DNA from 2 places in the Sporolactobacillus pectinivorans genome. Region 2 is predicted to be linked to the other one. Evidence: riboswitches for the same ligand, from Rfam matches in the RefSeq annotation. Region 2 holds a riboswitch; the other holds the start of a gene.

Region 1 (10,745 bases), 2.2 Mb from region 2:
CGGGAAAATACGGCCGGCCCACTGCAGCACTTTCGGCAGCAGTGAGGTCGGAAACATCATGCCGCTGAGCAGCAGCGACGGCAGAAAGATGACCATTGCCAGCATTGACGCAAAGGAGGCGTTCTTTGAAATAACACCGATGAACAGACCGACGGCGATGCTGGCGAGCAGATAGATCACCAGAACAGCGAAATAGGCCAGTGTCGCCTTTGGCCAGTCGGCATGAAAGGCGGACGGCGCAACGAAATAGATGATCAGTGAGGCAATGAACAAGTGCACGCAAGCACTGAGTGCCTGAACGGCAAGCACGGCACCGCCGGGGATGCCGCTGACTTTGAATGCACGCAGTGTTCCCGACTCGCGCATCTGCACGAGCGGCATCGGCGTGCCCATCACCGCCCCCATCGTAACAGCAAAGATCGTCATCGTCGCTGCAAGTGTCGCTTTCATCTGCGGATTAGTCGACGTGAACACCGAACCCATAACAAAGAAAAACAGCAGCGGCACAAGATAGAAATGCAGCAATATTGAGCGGTCACGCACGTCCATCTTGAGCTGAATCGGCAAATATCTTAAAAAAGCGCTCATTCGTGTTCCCCTCCCTCTACAAGTTCGAGGAAGCGTTGCTCAAGCGATGGCCGCTCAACACGCAAGTCCTCGACCACATCGCCGGCCGCCTCCACCCGGCTGAGCAGTTCGATGACGGAAGCCGCCGCATTGCGGCTGCGCCATTCCAGATAGCCGTCATGACTGCCGGTAAGCGTTGCCGCCGCAACAGCATCGCCCGCATGCAATGATTCGCCAGACGTGCGCAGCCGGATCAGCGTTTCCTCGTTGCCGTGTGCTGTGATTTCCTCCGGTGTCCCGCTGGCAACGATACGGCCATTGCGCAAAATGGCAAGCCGGTCGCACAATTCCTCCACTTCGGCCATGTCATGGCTCGCCATCAGAATCGTCATGCCAGCCTTCTTCATCTCGCGCACCGCTTCGTGCAAATGTGCCCGGCTTTGAACGTCAAGCCCGGCTGTCGGTTCATCAAGCACGAGCACGCGCGGCCGGCCGATCAAGGCAAGAATCAGGTGCACGCGCCGTCTCTGCCCGGTCGAGAGCTGGCGATATTGTTTCTTCAGCAGCGTTCCAGCATCAAATCGTTCAACAAGATCGCTGCACGATCCGGCGTGCTGGTAGGCGCGCATCAGTGCAATCGCCTCATCGACACGCATGCAGCCCGGAAGCGCCGCCGACTGGAGCTGAACACCGAGCCGGCGGCGCAGCGTGCGCCCGTCCGTCTGCGGATTGCAGCCGGCGATGCGGATGGCTCCGGCACTCGGTTGACGCAGTCCTTCCAGACATTCCAGCGTTGTCGTCTTGCCGGCGCCGTTTGCCCCGAGCAGTCCGAACACCTCACCGCTGCCAATCTGAAAATCAATACCGTTCAGCGCAGTAAACGTGCCGTAATGCTTGACTAATCCCCTAACCGATACAACAATTTCAGTCATTCCAATCTGCCTCCGATCCGGTCTGAATATTGTTCTTTTTAAAATAAATATCAAGTGCAGCAGACAGGAAATCGCGAATCGGTCCGCGCACCTGTTCTGCTTCCTCCGGCCAGTTGTCAACATCCTCACCGGAGGCCAGCAAAGTCTGCAGCAGCTCTTCACTGCCGCCGGTAAACTCCGTCACCATCTTCCACCACGCTTCGGCAAAAGCCTGACCTGCCGCTCCAGCGGGATCGACGTGCTCACGATAAAGTTGATGGAGCTGCTGAAACAGCGTGTTGGCCTTATCAGTAAATTCCCCTGCCTGATGCGAAGATGTAAAACGATTCATCAGCTGCTGCAATTGATCGTCCTTAAAATAGCGAACAACAAATGTATAAGGATTGCCTTCTCTCATGAGTTCAAGAATAACAATCAGCTTCTCAAGACTGACGCTACTACCGTTTTCCGTCTCAGCAATGACCGTATTCAATGTACCAACAATTTGCTGCAGATTCTCAATCTTTCTGAACAGAATGTCACGCTGTTCGGTGAAAATCCGCTTAAAATCCGTCGCATCGCCTTGCTGTATGATGCTGCGGATCTCCTTGAGCGAGAAGCCAAGCCCTTTCAGAAAAAGCAGCTGCTGCAGTTTGAAAACGGCATCGCGTCCGTATATTCTTCTACCCCCTTCACTGAAGGTTGCTGGCAGCAGCCCATTTTGATCATAGTACTGCAACGTTCTGACACTGACACCAACGAGCTTCGCCAGCTCGCCGACTGTAAAATGACGTGCATCCGTCAATTCTCCTCCTGCCAATGTGTCAATTTGCCGATCATGCGTCATTCCAGTTCCTCTTTTCTCTCATTTGAAGCGGCCGCTCCTTCCGATTGCTCTTATTGTAGTACGCAACGTTACGTCACAAGCAAGTGATTTTTTGAAGAAATGTGAGGTCCTACAGATGGCATCATCCGATCAGTCTTTCAGGTTTTCTTTTCAGCTCACGTTTGCATGTACACTTTATTGCATGAACTCTGAAAAATCTATCAAATCAAATTCTTTAAGTGTAGCTACGCCTTTCATTCTTCATTTTGTGGGGCCTTGTTGTTAGTGTATTAAAAAGCTTGCAAGTGACGCATCGTAACGGCGTAGGATGAACACATGCAGTTTTCTGGAAGGCGAGAAAACGACGCATGCCAGAAACAGAGTAAGAGTCAACGGTCCATAAAGGAAGCCACGCTTCTCGTCTGGGTACGTAGACTTTTGCACGTGCAGCGTTCAAAAGTGCCCGTCATATTCAATTAAGGGGGAAGCATTATGGCCATTATCTTCGTTGTTGTATTACTCTTCTTTGGTCTGAGATTTTTGATTAAGCCGGGGAAGCTTCAAAAGTCCGGACGTATGATCGGAGCGATGCTCTGCGTGATTGCAGTTATTATCTGGTATTTGCAGACCTATCCAATAAAGTGATTAGAAATTATTTAGCTGACAAGCTAAATTACATTAAGCATCAGTTCAGTCCGTTGTTCTTAGTCTGCGTCCTACTGAAATAGTCAATATATAATACAAAAAAGAGGAAAAAAGTTTGTTTAAGTGTCCAGTCAGTGATTGATTCAAAAGTATCTATTAAGCCTTAAACTACATCAGTATGCCTATCGCACTATCGCACCCAAAGTGACACATAAAAGGCTGCCTGAATGTCTTTTTCAGACAGCTTTTAGTGATTTTCAAAAAAAACATCACAAATTGCTAAACTCATTCATTATATAAATCTCCTAGAAATCTGTTTCTTTTATTGCACAGTATTCGTCTACCCCACAATATGGCTCTTTACTGAGAATAGAACTACTGCGCAACAGTGTGAATATCTTATTGGTCAATGAACAGCCCCATTGCAAAACAGTCATAAAATATTCCGTCAATTAAAAAATCTCTTTTTATTGTTCCTTCTTTAACAAACCCAAATTTCTTATATAAATGAATTGCCTTCTCATTATCAGTACGTACTCTCAAGTTAATTTTTCTTATGACCCTTGAACTTTTGCTCCACTCTATGAATGTAGATAATAATTTAGTTCCAATTCCTCTTCCTCCATAATTTTTTAGAACAGTAATTCCAAATTCACCTGTATGAGCTACCCTAACTTTTGTACCTCCTGAAAACTTAAGATTTCCAACAATTTCCCCGTTCAATTCAGCCACCAAGTTTATTGCGTTATTTCTTTTATAAATTGACTCGATACTCTTTTCAAGTTTTACGATATTCAACTGCAATTCTTCAACAAATCGAAATGTTAAAAAGTTGGATTCAGTTCCAATTTTATTCAGATATGAAAACATTTCAGAAGCATCTTCTTTTACTGCTTCTCTAATTATTATGTCTTTTTCCATTGTCAAAGCTCTCCTCTTATTACGTTTTATGCATCGACTGCGCTATACTTTTATTCCATTTAACACCTAATGCCCACCGCTAGACAACCAATGGAGGTGTACAGAAATTTTGTTTGTCACTATATTTATAATTTTTTAACAGAAATACCCACTTTTTTGCTATAAAATAAAATGGTCGAGTGGTTTGAATGAATTGCTGCTTGTAGAGGGGAAAACGTGGTGACCTACAATGATGCATTTGTTGAGAAAATCAAACACGAAAAAGTAAGCTTCAAGGAAATTGAAAAGATGTCGAAACTCTTAGTGAAAAATCTTTCAATTGATCAGTGCGATGAAATGGCTGAAAATCTTTATTCATCCTCTCATTACCAAGTAAGGGAATTATCCGTTTTTACTTTAGGTCTCATCTCATCCCAAATGGAAAAAGCACTAAATTATTTAAAGAAAAATGTAAGTCTTGATGAAAACTGGCGTGTTCAAGAAATTTTAGCAAAAGCGTTTGATATCTATTGTCATAATCAGGGTTACGAGAAGTCATTGCCGATTATAAATAGTTGGTTAGCTGATGAAAATCCAAATGTAAGAAGGGCCGTTACTGAAGGACTACGAATTTGGACGAACAGAGAATATTTTAAGCAAAATCCTGAGCAGGCAATTTGTTTATTATCAAATCTTAAATATGATGAAAGCGAATATGTCAGAAAATCAGTGGGAAATGCTCTGAAAGATATAAGTAAAAAACACAAAGAACTAGTGATTTCAGAGTTAAGCAAGTGGGAGCTGAACCAAAAATCTATTAATCAGGTCTATAAATTTGCCACAAAATATATCAACAACAAGGGATGAGCCAGATTGATTAACTATGATAACTTTTTCTTGGGCGTAAAGGTGTGATTTCAAACTAATTTGACTGATATTCTACTCGTTTCGTCTGATGCATTCTCAGTTTCCGCTTATAAGACACGGCTAATAAACTGCGGAGCCCGCTGGCTCTGTCCGAAAATGGAAAAAACTTTATCATGAACGGACATGTTTATTCTGATATTTATACAAATAAGAACCCTCATTGAAAACTGTTTCAGATTATTGAAATTTATAAGGGGATGTTAAACTTGAAGTAACTCATAATTTTATTTACACTACCACATATTTTACAAATACGCCTGTTGCACGTGCAGAAATGACGTCTTAATCCCTAGTAATTAAAGCCAATATAATGTGCCAGCTATATCATCCTCATTACCACATTACCACCGATTGCTGATAACTTTACCGCATTTACCCAAGGTGTTTTCCAGACAAAGAAATTCCAACAGATCATCTATAATGTTTTTTATTAACCCAACTTGCGCACCTCAACAAGATTAACTAAGCCCTGATTTTATTTAAATTGATCAACAGCAGTACGCGCGATAATCATTCGTAACTTCTGTTTATAATTAATTGAAACTATCCGCGAAAAATAACGTACTTAGAAGAGACATTGAAAGCGAAAAAATTATGTTATCAATCCATCGCTTTTTGGCACAGGGATTACGCACGAATCACAATCAGTGGATTCGTGATTTATTCAAAATCCAACATTTTCACTGTGCTCAAAAGTAAGCGGACTGTGCGATTGATCCATCAACGCCTGCGTCAGTTCTTAGTCAGGCTCAGGTCTCTTTTCAGAGACAACTGCTGTATCTGGCTGAACAATTGTCCCAGGTAAAATTCTGAATGATCAACAGGCGGAGGAGCATGAATTTGAGAATAAAAAAGTTGAACAAGGCCACACGGTACACTGATTTTCGGGAAATGATTTACTCTAGTGCAGAGAAGTTCAGGAAAAAGCCTGCCTTTCAGATAAAGATTGGGAACGGGAGCTATCGGTATGTGACTTATTTTCAATTTAAAGAGGGGTACAGAACGCTAGGCACGCATTTTCTCAATCTTGGCTTGCTTGGTAAGCGAATCGCAGTCGTTGGAAAAAACAGCTATGCATGGGTGCTGCACTATGCTTGCGCCGCTACAGTCGGTGTGGCTGTTCCAATCGATTGCGAACTTTCACCGGAAGATATGCATCATTTCATTGTCAGTGCCGACTGCGCGGCGGTGTGCGCAGACAAAGAGATACTCGAACAACTAAGACCGATGATCAGCAGTGAACGATTGCTTTTGTCTTTGCAGGACACCCTGCCACCTATGCCTGCAAATGATACGCGAATTGACACCGTTCCAATTGCTGAAGATGAAATGAGTGTGCTGATTTTCACTTCAGGCACTACCGGGAAGCCAAAAGGTGTGTGCCTTTCTCAAAAAAATATTTGCGCGAATATTTTTTCGACCTCACAAATTGTAAAGATTACGTCACGCGACAAAACCCTCTCAATCCTGCCCCTTTGTCATACGTACGAGTGCACATTGGACTGTCTGCTTATTCTGTCACGCGGAGCATGTATTGCTTACGCAGACAGCCTGAATGCCATTCGCCGTAACATTATTGAATACAGGCCGACCATTCTCGTCGTAGTTCCCGCGCTGCTTCAGCTTTTAGACAAGCGGATTCATGCGGCTATCTTAAAGAGTTGTCCAGCAAAGTATCAATCAAAGCTCAAAACCTCTTCCATTTCAATGGCGCTTCGAGATTTTCCTGCGCTTATAAGAATGGTCATCCGTCGAAAAGTAAATAAATCGCTCGGGGGCAAAATTCATACGTGCATTGTCGGCGGGGCTGATCTCTCTTCTGCTGTGGTAGAGGACTTCCTGGCGCTTGGTATTCGGGCTTTGCAGGGCTATGGGCTCACTGAATCTGCCCCTCTGCTGGCGGGAAATAATGATTTTTATTTCAATGCCAAATCTACCGGCGTTGCTATTCCTGGCGTCAAATTGATGATAGACAGTCCAAATGAAGCCGGGGTCGGCGAAATTCTTGCCAAGGGCGATAACATCATGCTTGGTTACTATAACGATCCGGTGGCCACGGCCGACACTTTCAGCAACGGCTATTTCCGGACCGGTGATTTGGGATGCATCGATAGAGACGGGGCTTTGTATATCAAAGGGCGTATGAAGAATGTGATCGTAACAGCTAATGGCAAAAACATTTATCCCGAGGAATTGGAAGCGCGGCTCTTGGAAAAGGAAACGATCAGTGAAGCACTTATTCTTACCGGAAATGATCGCAATGGAGGTGCCTGCGTGAAGGCCAAAATATTCCCGGACATTGATTGTGTTGCCAAAATAATCGGTCATCTTCCTGCAAAAGAAGAAATACAAGCCATGGTAAAATCGATTGTTGATGAAGTGAACAAAAAAATGCCGGATTATAAACACATCCGTGTGTTTGAAGTTCTTGAAAAAGGATTTGAAAAAACAACGACACGGAAAGTCAGGCGATGTGGTATGAACCTCGCCTGATTGCATCTGGCAAACGAAAAGAATCCCATTTGCCGAAAGAACAGCACCCACGTCGGATGATGTTATTCGTTCGTAATACTTGATGACGGCCAACTCGAAGGAGTTAGCTGTATATACCGTCCGCATTCAATAGGTAAAGTCTTTCCATCTTTTTTCTTCAGAGGATTTTTTAGCGCTGTTCCAGCAATGCGCGTAAAAGTTCTCTTTTTTCTTTTGATTCGTCATGAAAACGGTGGCCGAACAATTGAATGTCATGATAACTTATTTGAATTGTTGCGCAGTAAGGGCGTACTGCGCAACAAATAAAGTACCTGTATCTAGCAATACCTCATGCGTTTCGATGCAACCCAGGAAATTAGGTGCAACCATTTCAGTACGGCTCGAAACGACTCGAAAAATTAGGTGCGACTTTCTCCGGATTAGATGCGACTTCGGTTCATATCAGTCGTTCAAATAAATTTCACTGTTGCGCGGCAGAACGCGAACTGCGTAACTGAATGTCTTTAATGCCCAGTTATAGACTTCCTGTCCACTTTGCACTGCAAAACAATTTAATAAATTATATTGACATACGAATAGTATGAATTATAATTTAGCTAATGATCAGCGCAACAAAAGTCCGGAACGCGTCCGGGCATGGTCAGGCAGAAACGTTTCGCAAGACCTGTTTTTAAAAATGAATATCAACATTCTTATCAAGAGCGGCGGAGGGACTGGCCCAATGAAACCCGACAACCAGCACAGTGTGTATGGTGTCAATTCCAACAGATTAAATTCTGACAGATAAGAAGAGACGGCAAAAAGGCTGCTTTTCTGATTCTGTGAAAAGGAGCCTTATTTATGTCTCTATATACCCAACTTTAAATTTTCCCAGCTAAATTGGGACAGATAATGCTCAATAGAACTGGGCAGAAACGCAAACTATCAATAGAGTTAACCAATCCCCATCTTTTTGATTCAGCCAGGTGAGTGCGACGATCACAGAATGTATGGCAAGGTATGATCATCGGCGCTGCAGCGGTTCTGCCAGGATAAAAGAATAATATCTCGCAAAGACAATTGTTATGTAACTGACGAACAGATTGAGATCAGGAGAATCATAAAGCCGGTTTCATAGATTTAAAAATAATTTACGAGGAGGCGTATCAATGAAATTTAAAAAGGAAATAGTTTGTATTTTATCTTTTCTTTTAGTTATTTTAATGCTCACAGGATGCAGCAGTGCGCCCGGCGGGACGACTGGAAATAAGATTAATAAAAATGTTGTCAATATTGGCGTTACCGATTCATTGACAACGATCAATCCGTTGTTAATAGATGCTACTGAATTAAGCAAATACGCGATCGGGTTCAGTTTTCTGCCGTTAATTGAACTGGATAGCAAGCTGAATGTTGTCGGCCAGCTGGCGAACAGCATTACAACAAAAGATAATCGGACATTTACCGTCAAAATTAATAAAAATGCAAAGTGGTCGGATGGTCAGGATATCACAGCGGATGATGTGATTTTCTCTGTTCTGAGATTAACCGATCCCAAGGTCGGAAATGTAAATATTGGCGGATATGCTGCATTAAAAGGATTTGATGAAAATGGAAATTCTCCGGAAGGGGCGAAGAATATCGCAGGCCTGAAAAAGGTAGACAATAAAACAGTAGCGTTTATTACAAAGAGCCCGCTGTCGCTCGCAACCTTTGATAATACTATAGGGCGATATCTGTTTACAATTCCAAAGCACGTTCTAAAAAATGTGAGTCCTGATAAATTAAGCAAATACAGCTGGTTCAATAAACCGACCGTAATCAGCGGTCCTTACAGATTGATAAATTACGATTCGAATCATTATATCTCTTATACGGCAAACGAGAATTACTGGAAAGGCGCACCCAAAATTAAATATCTAAACCTAAAAGTTGTTCCGGCAAGCCAACTGTATCCTGGGCTTAAATCTGGAGAAATTGATTTTGTTCAACAAACATTGGGTGTCTTTCCACAAGAAGATTATAAAAACGTTCAAAAATTAAGCAATGTAAAAACAGTCTTAGAGCAGCCATTGACGAATCAGCTCGTTTTATTAAATACCAAAACAATTTCTGATGTGCGAATTAGAAAGGCCATTCAACTGGCTACAAATCGAGAACAGATCGTGAAAAGTTTACTGAATGGAAACGGTGAGGTAGTTGATGGCTTCGTTACGTCTTACAGCCCATACTTTGACTCATCGATCAAGCCGGTCAAGTTTGATTTGGATCAGGCAAAAAAACTGGTTAAAGAAGCACATTGGGACAAATCAAAACAATTGACTTTTCTTGTTGATTCCGGTGACAGTACTTTCGTCCAGGCAGCTAATATTATTGCAGCCGATCTGAAGACCATTGGTATTAATGTAAATGTACAGACTCAGGATCTTTCCAATCTTCTGGCCAAAGCTGCGAAGCATAAATTTGATTTGTTCGCCGTTCAATATACTTTATCTCCGATTGACCCTTATCCGGACGTCGATTGGATCGTCAATAGTGATGGAGACTGGCCGCAATATAAAAATAGTGAACTGGCCGCAAATCTTTCCAAGATTCAGTCAGCGAAAAGTACGGAAGAAACTAAAAAGCTGTACAGCAACATTGATAAAATTGTTCAAAATGATGTTCCTCTTTACTCGGCATATGTTTTACGCTCACTCGGCGCTTACAATAAAGAGCTTAAGCACGCTGAACCGCATATTTATGGTTCCTTCAACAATGTTGAAAAGTGGGAAAAATAGGAGAATGGCATAAGGGAATGAGCATTGATGGATCATTTGCTTGAGATAAACCATCTTGATACCACATATACGGTTCATTCAGAAGACCGGATTCTCGTCCATGATGTCAGTCTGCATGTAGACAGTGGAGAAACATTGTGCCTTGTGGGAGAATCCGGGTCTGGAAAGAGCCTGACTATGCTTTCTGTATTGGGATTATTAAAAAATAATGGCAGGATTACTTCCGGGTCGATAAGATTTGAGAATCAGGAAATACAAAATCTTACGGACCGTCAGCTGGATAAAATCCGCGGAAGCCGGATCAGCATGATTTTTCAAGATGCATTGACCAGCCTGAATCCTGTGTTTACAATCAGAAACCAAATTGAAGAGATCATTGATGCCCATCTTAAAATTTCTGGCAAAGAGAGAAATGAAAAAATGATTGACCTACTGAATAAAGTAGGTCTTTCTGATCAAGAGCTGATCTTGAAAAAATATCCGCATGAATTGTCTGGAGGACAAAGGCAAAGAGTGCTGATTGCCATTGCCCTGGCATGTAATCCCAAGGTCCTGATTGCAGACGAACCAACGACAGCACTGGATGTCACCATTCAGGCTGAAATAATGAATCTTCTCGATCGGCTTAAGAAAAAAATGAATATGGCCCTGATATTAATTACTCATGATATGGGTCTCGTGGCACAAATGGCGGATCGAGTGGCGGTGATGTATGCG
Region 2 (9,635 bases):
ACTGGGCAGCGATGATTTCGCTTGCTATCAGGAGCACATCCCCGGTGTCTATGCCATTATTGGCGTTAATGGGAATGTGAGCGTTCATAATGCCCACTATACAGCAGACGATGGTGTGTTAATCTATGGTGCCCGTTACTTTGAAAGGAATGCCGTCAGAATTTTACAAAAACTGGAAAATGAGTCAGTAAGATAATGTGACTGGCAAGGATCAGGTGCCCAGACAGCCATAGACTGGCTATGAATCTGCAATTGAACGGTGAGATAGAGATTCCGAAGGAGCAAATCCTGAAGGGAGTTAGTGAGGCATCATGAAGGAACTTAAAAAGACATTCGTTTCATTTTTCAAACTGCCACTGGTTTTATCTCTGTTATTAATGCTCTTGCTCGTTTCCGCTGGTTGCGGAGCACAAAATGCAGAGGTACCGCATCAGATACATAAAGCTGCCAAGGTGAAATCTTCGAAAAAACCTATGGTGGACGTATCGACTAACTACGATTTTAAAGTGAAAATAACCCCTCCAAAAGTTGGAAACGATAAACTGGCTCTTGCTGCCTTCTATAAAGGGAAAAGAACAACAGATCTCCAGAAGGTTTCTCTGTCAATAAAAATGGTGGTTATGGATATGGGAACGACTCAAATCCAGTTTCCGGTGAAAAACCTGGGTAAAGGGACGGTGCTTGTTAAAGATACATTTCTGATGCCCGGCCGTTTTTTGATCCATATCCATGCCCTAACAGCTTCGTACAAGGTTGCTAATAAGGATATCATTGTTAACATCGACAATTAACTACGGGAGAGCATCGTGCCGCGACAATCAGAAAAGTTGTTCGCAACACATCCGCCGTCCTTCTTACTGCGGATGCGTTGTTTATTTTTCAAAGCAGTTTATCTGCGATGGCAGTGTGAAATTGAGTCGGATTCTGTTGTTACATACACCATTCAGATTACTTCCGAGACGAAGGTAATCCCCAAACGGCATTACGTATCCTGGATAAGGTAAACTACCGAACGGATCAGTCAGTGGCGAGATGGTTAATAACGAACACAAAGGACAAAACAAGTGATCTGGCAGACGAACAGACAGGAAGTGGTCCCTTTGTCAAGATAGAGAGAGCTAAGATAGGGAGTGGTGTGTAAATCTGCTCTCTATTTTATTGCCCCGCTCTGAGCAATCTTGTCCCTCGGTTTTGTCCTAAGTGCCCTTCAGAGATAGCACAGTTGGGCTTTTATAATGATAATATACACAATATCTATATTATAGAGAAGTAATGGATTTTTCAGTCAGGAATTGATATGAATGAAACTGTTGATAGTTTTGCACCTGTTTCAGAATAAGCTTCTTTTTCGAGACCCTTTTTCTTCCTTTTTACCATATCAATTTGGTTTATCTGGCTTTTGCTTCCTTACCCTGACGCGTTAGAAGGTAAAGCCAAGTTTATGAGAAGAATTTTGATTATTGCTCTTGACTTAGAGGTAACTCTAATTCTTATACTACGAAAAAGGGGATAGGTCATATGAATAAAATCAGTGATGTTTCGCAGTTGACGGGGATGTCTGCCTATACACTTCGCTACTATGAAGAAATAGGTTTACTTCCTAAAGTTAAAAAGAATTGTTCAGGTGCAAGAAATTATAGCGCCGAAGACATTGCATTTATCGAATTTATCAAAGGTTTAAAGAAAATGGGACTCTCGTTAGAAGAGATCGTCCATTTTGGAAAAGAAGGTTGTATCAGTGAGAATAGAAGTTTGACCGGGAAGGTTGAACTCAGAAGTGTATTAGAGAAACGTTCGGCAGTATTAGAAAGTCATTTACGAAAACTTGATGAAAAACGAAAAATCATTGAAAATAACAGGAAGAAAATTATCGGCCGAATGAACTTATACAAGGCAATGATAGACAAACAGCACTAATGAGGAAGGGTTAGCTTGAAGCATTCAAAGTTAAAATGGTTAGTCACTGGATCAATTTTAAATAATGCAGGCGTTAGTTTTATTTGGCCGTTAAATACTATTTACATGCACGATCACCTAGGAAAATCACTGAGTGTGGCTGGCCTTGTGCTGCTATTGAATTCAATGACAACGTTGATCGGTAATTTTTGGGGCGGACGGCTGTTTGATCGAATAGGTGGCTATAAAACGATTTTAATTGGATTGTTTACCTCGATTATTTCACTCATTGGTTTAGTTATGAATCACGGCTGGCCTCTTTACGCAGTATTTTTAATAATACTCGGTTTAGGCACAGGTATCATTGTTATATCCATTAATTCGCTTGCTTCCAGCATGTCCGGCTACGATCATCGTTATGTATTTAATTCAATTTATCTCGGACTTAACATCGGGGTGGCTGTTGGGACTTCGATTGCCGGTTTCATCGCTGATATCAATATTTCTCTTATATTTACAGCAAACCTGCTGTTATATGTAGCCTTTTTAACGATTGTTTTATTTTTTTACAAAAATATAGAGGCTGTTCATCTACAAAGTCATCCTGAAAAAACAAAGAGGGCAAAGATGGATCGTAGAAGTCATAAACAGTTCATCAACGTCTTTATCATTTGCTTTCTTTATTTCATCATATGGACCGGTTATGTGCAATGGCAAAGCAATATTTCGGTTCGTTTACCAGAATTAGATATTTCAATAAAGCAGTATAGTTTTTTATGGACAATCAATGCAGTGCTTATTATTTTAGGTCAGCCATTTATTTCACAAATTATTAAGAAAGCGGCTCATACTTACAAAGCACAAATTGATATAGGCATTGTTTCGTTTATTTTATCTTTCGTCGTTCTCATGTTCAGTCGGCAGTATGCGGGATTCATAGTGGCAATCGTTTTACTGACTTTTGGTGAAATGTTTGCGTTTCCGGCGATACCGGCCATGATCAGTACGATTGCCCCCACTCAGCAGAAAGGATCTTATCAAAGTTTTGTAAATATGTCATCCACTTTGGGAAGAGCACTTGGACCAATACTTGGCGGAGTTGTTGTTGAACAATTATCTTATGTTTATCTTTATTTAATGACGATTATTCTAATAGGTATATCGACTTTCATTTTTCACTATATGTTAAAACATATTGGCTCGTATTGATATAGAAGATATTCTTCATTAGCAAAATTTCAACTTTCTCGGAATAAAAATTGAACCAAGTATAAATGGAAAAATAAGAACGTGTAAAAATATAAAAAATGGGCGATATCTTGCAGCTCGTTTCGTGAATAACTGACATACAGCCATTGACTCAATCTTTATAAATCCCATAAAAGCAACGCTATGGAAAATTATTTTGTCTATCTATATGCATACTACTTTGAATCGATCTACTGTGGAAAAGCAAAATACACAATAAACATATAAAAATAGTATGAATTAATCTTGATTTTTATATTCAAGTTATATATTCTGTAGTTAACCCCAAATTTTAATATATTCTTATCCAAAGTGGCAGAGGGACTGGCCCGATGAAGCCCGACAACCAGCACAGTGTGTATGGTGTCAATTCCATGAACACAATAATTGTGTTCAGAAGATAAGAAGAAAAAACAAGCCTTCTTGTCTCTTGGCTTGTTTTTTCTTAGGTTGTTCAATTTGTCGATTTTTCTTAATGGGATCAATTTGACATTAACTTAATCTAAAGGAGTGCGTTTGAAAGTGCTAAAAAAGCAGCCCTCATTCAGGAAACTTTTTCAAGGGAACGTGTCGGACATTTTGCATGATGAACACACCTTGAAAATGATTGACGCGAGAATTGATAAAAAATATACTGGTAAATTTTCAGAAGTTGCCCAGAAAATGAAGGGAGGCGAGGGCACACCGATTAATACTGAAATAAACCCCAATCCTGCGATGACGATCGACCAGTTGAACGCTTTCCTGGCTGTTGCTGAATCTCAGAGTTATCAACTGGCGGCAAAGGAGTTAATGCTCTCACAGTCCACGATTTCTTCACGTATTAAAACGCTTGAAAGAGAATTGAATGCGGATCTCTTTGTTAAAGAAAGGTTGGGCTTGCATTTGTCAGTACGTGGGGCTGTTTTTGCACCCTATGCCAGGCTGATGGTTGATACTTTTAGAAGGGCATTGCTGAAATTGGGAAGCTGACAAATGCTGTGCGCGATGGAACAAATTAGTAAGCCGTATTGCAAGTGTTTTTTCTTTTTTTGCTCTTCTTTCATAACTATAAGGATTAAAGGAGAGTGGTAGAGATTTTACATAAGGTATATTCGATCAGCAGTTTTGCTGAAAAACTAACAGTCAATCGCGGGTGTTTCCATTGTTAAAAATTTTACGATTCATTCATTATACGGCTGGTATGGTGGGTTCATTAATTGTTCTGCTGATGTCTATCACCGGAATCCTACTTAACCACCGCTCACTTATCGGTTACTCCTCAGCTGCATCAATGAAGATACAAACACTGATCTTTGCGCTGCATTCAGGGTATGTAGGAAATACCTCTATTGTCTGGCTGACTGATATAGGCGCTATTTGCATGATTGTGCTAAGTATTTCAGGAGTCTGGATGTGGATTAGTTTTGTCATAAAAATCAGTAAGGGAAGAAAAAGGAGAAGAAAAAGGAATGGGTAAAAAATTCATCACAATTGTCTTCAGTGCACTGTTCATTTTTACACTTGCAGGGTGCTCCTCATCAAATGCAGGCGGTGCGTCAAGTTCGCAATCTACTAATAATAGTACGCAGTCGAGCAGCAGTAATAACAGCAGCAGTACGAGCAAACAGTCTCTGAAGACGGCGCTTGAGAACGAATTGAGTGGGTTCACCAAGGTAGAACAATATATTAAAAAATCAGATTATGAATTGGCTGATACGCTGGCTGGCCAACTGCATGACGAATTCCACACAGCCATTTTACCGCCGCTGCAGGCAAAAAAAGGCGCAACCTATGCGGAGAACGTTCATGCCCAATATGATGCTCTCCAGAATGCGATCACAAACAAAAATCTTTCGCAGATTAAGTCACTTGTGAAAGTCAACCGGACGAATCTTTATACTGTGGCAAAAATTCTCGGTGTATCGCTGAACTAATCATTTCGGAAAAGTCCATAATAAAACAGGCCGCCTGCTCAAATCGTTCGGGCAAGCGGCCTGTTTTAAGGTTAGTCATCAATAACGTAACTTAGGTTGCTCCCATACATGGAGATCATGAGGCTCAATCCCTGCATGTTCATATCTATTGATTTGTACCATCTTGCAGTTCCTCCGATTGTGACGGATTTTTTAAGTCCGTTAGCTAAAATGGAATCAGAAAAAACACATCAAGCTGAGAAGTTCAACACATCCAGAACTTGTTCTTTTAAAGCAATGAACGCCTTACTGTCGCGATGGCGCGGGTGAGGCAGCTCCACATCGATCACTTTTTTCAAAATGGCGGGGCGTGGTGTCATGGTGAAAATCCGGTCTGCCAGATAAACAGCTTCTTCGACATCATGCGTCACCATCACCATCGTGATTTTACGCTGTTGCCAGATCTTGATGAGTTCATCGTGCATCTTCATCCGGGTAAAAGCATCCAATGCACCGAAGGGTTCATCAAATAACAATACCTTCGGATAATTAATCAGTGCTCTTGCCAGAGCGACACGCTGCTGCATGCCACCGGAAAGTTCGTAAGGATAATTCTTTTCAAAACCCTTTAACCCGACTAAATCAATGAAGTGCTGAATGTCATCATGCTTCTTACGATATTCACCAGCTAATTTAGGGCCGAATCCCACATTTTGTTCGATCGTCAACCACGGATATAGCGTAGGATCCTGAAAGACTAATCCGCGTTCACGACTGGGCCCTTCAACAGGGTTTCCGTCAACCAACACTTCTCCCGAGGTCGGGTGGTCCAGACCGGCTAATAATCGTAATAAAGTAGATTTGCCGCAACCGGAAGGTCCAATCAACGCAATAAATTCGCCCGGTTTTACCTCTGCGTTCACGTGATGTACGGCTTCGACCGGAGTACCGCTGTCTGTACGCGCTGGAAAGGCTTTTCGAATATTGTTGAACGTGATTTGCCCATCTTTTACCATTTAATAATCCCCTTCTGCCATCTCAGGAAGTAGTCACGTACTTTGAAGAGCAGCGTAATGATCAATGAGAAACTGATTGCAATGACGATCAGACCGGCGTAAACATTCGCGTACGCCAGTATTTGCCGCTGCCAGTTAATATACCAGCCGATACCGTATTTAACACCAATCATTTCAGCGGTCATCAGTGTAATAAATGACGAGCATGTCCCGTTGAATATGCCGACGAAAATATTAGGCAGCGCGCTGGGTACGGCAACTCTGAAAATCTTCTGTAAGTCCGTGGCGCCGAGTGTGTCTGCCACTTCCAAGAACGTCTTTTTAACATTGGCAACACCGGAGTTCGTTAACACGGTTACCGGGAACCATGTTGACAAAGCAATCAGGAAGACCGATGCCTGAAAACTTGTTGCAAAGGCTGACAGAGCGATCGGTATAAATGCGGTAGATGGAATTGGGCCCAGTAATTTAACAATGGGGTCCACCCAGTAATTCCACTTTGTATACCAGCCGATCAGTACTCCGGTCGCCAGACCTGTTACGGTGCCAATGAGCAGTCCGATTGCCAGCAAGCGGGCCGAATAGGCCAGACATTCTAACAGAAATGGCCAATCCGTAACCAGCACGTTTAGAATTGCTTCAGGCGAAGGGAAGAAAATTGGCTGAAGCAGTGCCAGTTTAAGTGTGACGAAATTATACAGACCGACGGCTAGAAATGACGCACCAATGAAGTAACTTTTATAGACGAACTTCTGCAGACCACCGAAAAGGGTGTGATAGGTTGCTAATACCAGAGTGATGATTAAAGCTGCAATCAGCAAATCTGTATACCATGGAAATGATTTGGTCAGCAGCGCCTCGCTTTTCGGAACAACCAGTTGAACGATAAGAGTAATGGCGATCGCCAGACTGGCAAAGTAGGCCCGTCCGGCCTGTCGTTCACTTAGTCGGGTGGCTCCCTTGACATACAATGAATCATTTTCCAATAAAATCCCTCCCTCTTAATTGCATTGCCGAATCTCTTATTGAATGCCTTTTTCCTTCAAGAAAGAGCGGTTGACAAGTGCATCCACATCGACATCCTTTGAAACGACACCAATCTTCTGCAGACTCTCAGCCACTTGCAAGAAGTCTTGTTTGCCGCCGTTATATGAAGCTTCCCAGTTATACGTCTTCATAGCTGCCAGATTTGTCAATGGATTTCCGGCAACATATTTGTCTTGAACCTGAAGCCGAGCAGCTTCAGCCTGATGTTTTGCAACCCAGTTTGTCGCTTCCTGCATTGCCAGAGTGTATTTGCGGGCAATTTCCGGATGCTGCTGGGCCAATTGATCAGACACATAGGCGACACAGCAATATTGAGTGTTGAATGGTTTCGTAGATGCCATGCTTGCCAAAATATGAAATCCATATTGCTTTACGGCAATTTCAGTATCTGGATCTTCAATGGCGATCGCATCAACCTGACCTTTGGACAGTGCAATCGGCAAGTCAGAGGCATCGTAGGTCACAAACTGCACGCTCGAATTATTCGTTGTGACATTCAGACCTGCATTGGCAAGATACCGTTTTGTAAAAGTCGCTTCACTGCCGGCCACTTCAGCGACGCCGATCTTCTTGCCCTTAAGTTGTTTCGCCGATGTTATTTTTGAATTTTTTCCGGTAAGGATTGAGACACAACCGGTGTGCAACCCGGTTGTGATTTTCAAGTTTGCACCATTCGCCAGCGGCTGAACCAGAGCGGCTAACATCGTATTGGATGCATCAACTTTATTTGCCGTGATCGCGTCGAGGCCGTTCGTACCCGCCGACAGTTTGACAAGTTGGTATTTTAGTCCCACTTTTTTAAAGAAGCCCTTTGCTATAGCAATTTGCTGTGGTGCTTCACAGACACCGGATTCATCTGCGAGTCTTAAAACATAATGATCATTTTTGGAAGTAGTTCCGCTGGCTGAATTGCCTGCAGTATAGCGATTATACGTGAACACACCTGCAATCAGTACGACCACAATGACAACCACTGAAACAATCCACCGTGTCAAATGTTTTTCCTGTTTTTTCTCTGCCATTCTGTATGCAACCTCCAATGAATAATGATTAAATTTACAAACTAAATTTAGTGAATAACTGATTTTGTAATAATCAACTCTGTTTTGCTGCTGATTCGATGTTGTCGCTGCTATTTGTACCTTCTCTTTTTATGTAGCTCCAAATATCGGCTGATCATTGCTGATTGTAAGCATATCTGAACAGCTGCTTTGCTGCCCGTTATTCCAGTGTGAACAGTGGCTGACACGCTTTTCAACTTTTTCCCTCGCTGCAGGAGGATAGAGGCTCTCTGCTCGTTCAAGATACTTTATCTAAGCGGTCAGCGATCTTCGGATTGCTCAGGAATTTAACTGTTTGACGAGTATGAGCATCGTATCGTTCAACTCGCAACGATAAACTTTCACACTTTCAAATCTTCAAACCTTTCCAGCACAAATAGTAATGAATTAATCGGGTGACCCCGGCAGTACGTAGAACCTTCAGCACGCATTTTGGTAGTAATAGCTGGTTCTAATTATAAATAGTAAACCACTTTATATACTGAGGATTAGGGACTAAGAAACTGCGATAGTGTTAATTTTTGATGGGTATTAAGGTTAACACTGTCAATGATTACTGTACTTAGTTCTACATGACTAACGCAATGGCGGATTCAGCCACAACGGCAGGCGTGTAGTCCAAAGGACGGGATTAGCAAGAAGCTGCAAAGATGTTATTCACAAGCGCCGAGGTACTATCTTCATGTGCCGCTGCTGCGATAGCATCTAAATCGACCAAGTCAATGCCTGATTTACCGGTAGTTCCAATATGGGCAGCCTTAGCACATGCATTAACAGCGGCAGTAGAGTAGAAATCTCAGGTTTTTAAAAATCTGTAAAATGCGTTTAGTCTTGGTAAACATCATCTGTTAAGTTGGGCCAGCACATGATTCGCTTTGATCCACTTGTGGTCCGGCATGTACGTGTAAAGTTTTGAAATCAAACTATGTTTTGTTCAAACAAAACCAGCTCCCTTTTATAATAAAAGTGACAAAACTAATATGCAGTGTTCTGATGTTTACAAATAGCGTTGGTGGGCCAGCACGTAAACTGAAAGGCCTTGGTGCTTGATCGGTGGCTGCTGTTTAAGAACCGGTAGTTTGCTCTTCACATCAACGCGTAATGATTAACAAAGAACGAACTGCTTTAATTGACGCTTAATTTAAACCGTTCGATTACATTTGTCAATCCCCTTAAACTAGATTGTGATTTTAAAAATTAAATGTCGACAGCGCTGCGAAAAGTTGCGGAAATGGCGAAATTGTTGTCCGTAAGGCAAATTTTAATATGATATGTCTGTGTTCGTTAATCGTCTCGTCTTCTTCGGAAAGGCAGAATAAAAAATTAAAAAAGCGAGTAATTTCTTTTTATGTTCTGTGCTCAACCGGCTTGGGGGTGCATTATGTACTGACAACGCAAACCAACACGGTCAACAGCTATCTTTATCTGTTTGATCCTTATCTTGACGAGGATTTAAAGTATGCGGACGGGAT

What was found. Region 2 has a riboswitch for S-adenosylmethionine ahead of COP04_RS07150 (LysR family transcriptional regulator). Riboswitches for the same ligand answer to the same signal wherever they lie in the genome.
Region 1: it holds a riboswitch for S-adenosylmethionine, as region 2 does, so the genes downstream of both, COP04_RS18225 (ABC transporter substrate-binding protein) here and COP04_RS07150 (LysR family transcriptional regulator) in region 2, are expected to answer to the same signal.

The regions. Positions count from the first base shown of each region.
Region 1 is NZ_NXGA01000001.1:3,720,214-3,730,958, forward strand. It holds gene COP04_RS18195 (ABC transporter permease) at 1-588, opposite strand, end outside; gene COP04_RS20380 (ABC transporter ATP-binding protein) at 585-1,499, opposite strand; gene COP04_RS18205 (MerR family transcriptional regulator) at 1,492-2,325, opposite strand; gene COP04_RS19800 (hypothetical protein) at 2,797-2,949, shown strand; gene COP04_RS18210 (GNAT family N-acetyltransferase) at 3,349-3,870, opposite strand; gene COP04_RS18215 (DNA alkylation repair protein) at 4,090-4,716, shown strand; gene COP04_RS18220 (AMP-binding protein) at 5,668-7,269, shown strand; SAM riboswitch class I at 7,959-8,059, shown strand; gene COP04_RS18225 (ABC transporter substrate-binding protein) at 8,418-10,028, shown strand; gene COP04_RS18230 (ABC transporter ATP-binding protein) at 10,056-10,745, shown strand, end outside.
Region 2 is NZ_NXGA01000001.1:1,478,859-1,488,493, forward strand. It holds gene COP04_RS07130 (amidohydrolase) at 1-196, shown strand, start outside; gene COP04_RS07135 (hypothetical protein) at 312-791, shown strand; gene COP04_RS07140 (MerR family transcriptional regulator) at 1,519-1,917, shown strand; gene COP04_RS07145 (MDR family MFS transporter) at 1,933-3,105, shown strand; SAM riboswitch class I at 3,445-3,551, shown strand; gene COP04_RS07150 (LysR family transcriptional regulator) at 3,667-4,116, shown strand; gene COP04_RS07155 (hypothetical protein) at 4,289-4,603, shown strand; gene COP04_RS07160 (hypothetical protein) at 4,596-5,060, shown strand; gene COP04_RS07165 (ABC transporter ATP-binding protein) at 5,291-6,055, opposite strand; gene COP04_RS07170 (ABC transporter permease) at 6,049-7,041, opposite strand; gene COP04_RS07175 (ABC transporter substrate-binding protein) at 7,078-8,124, opposite strand; gene COP04_RS07180 (hypothetical protein) at 9,538-9,635, shown strand, end outside.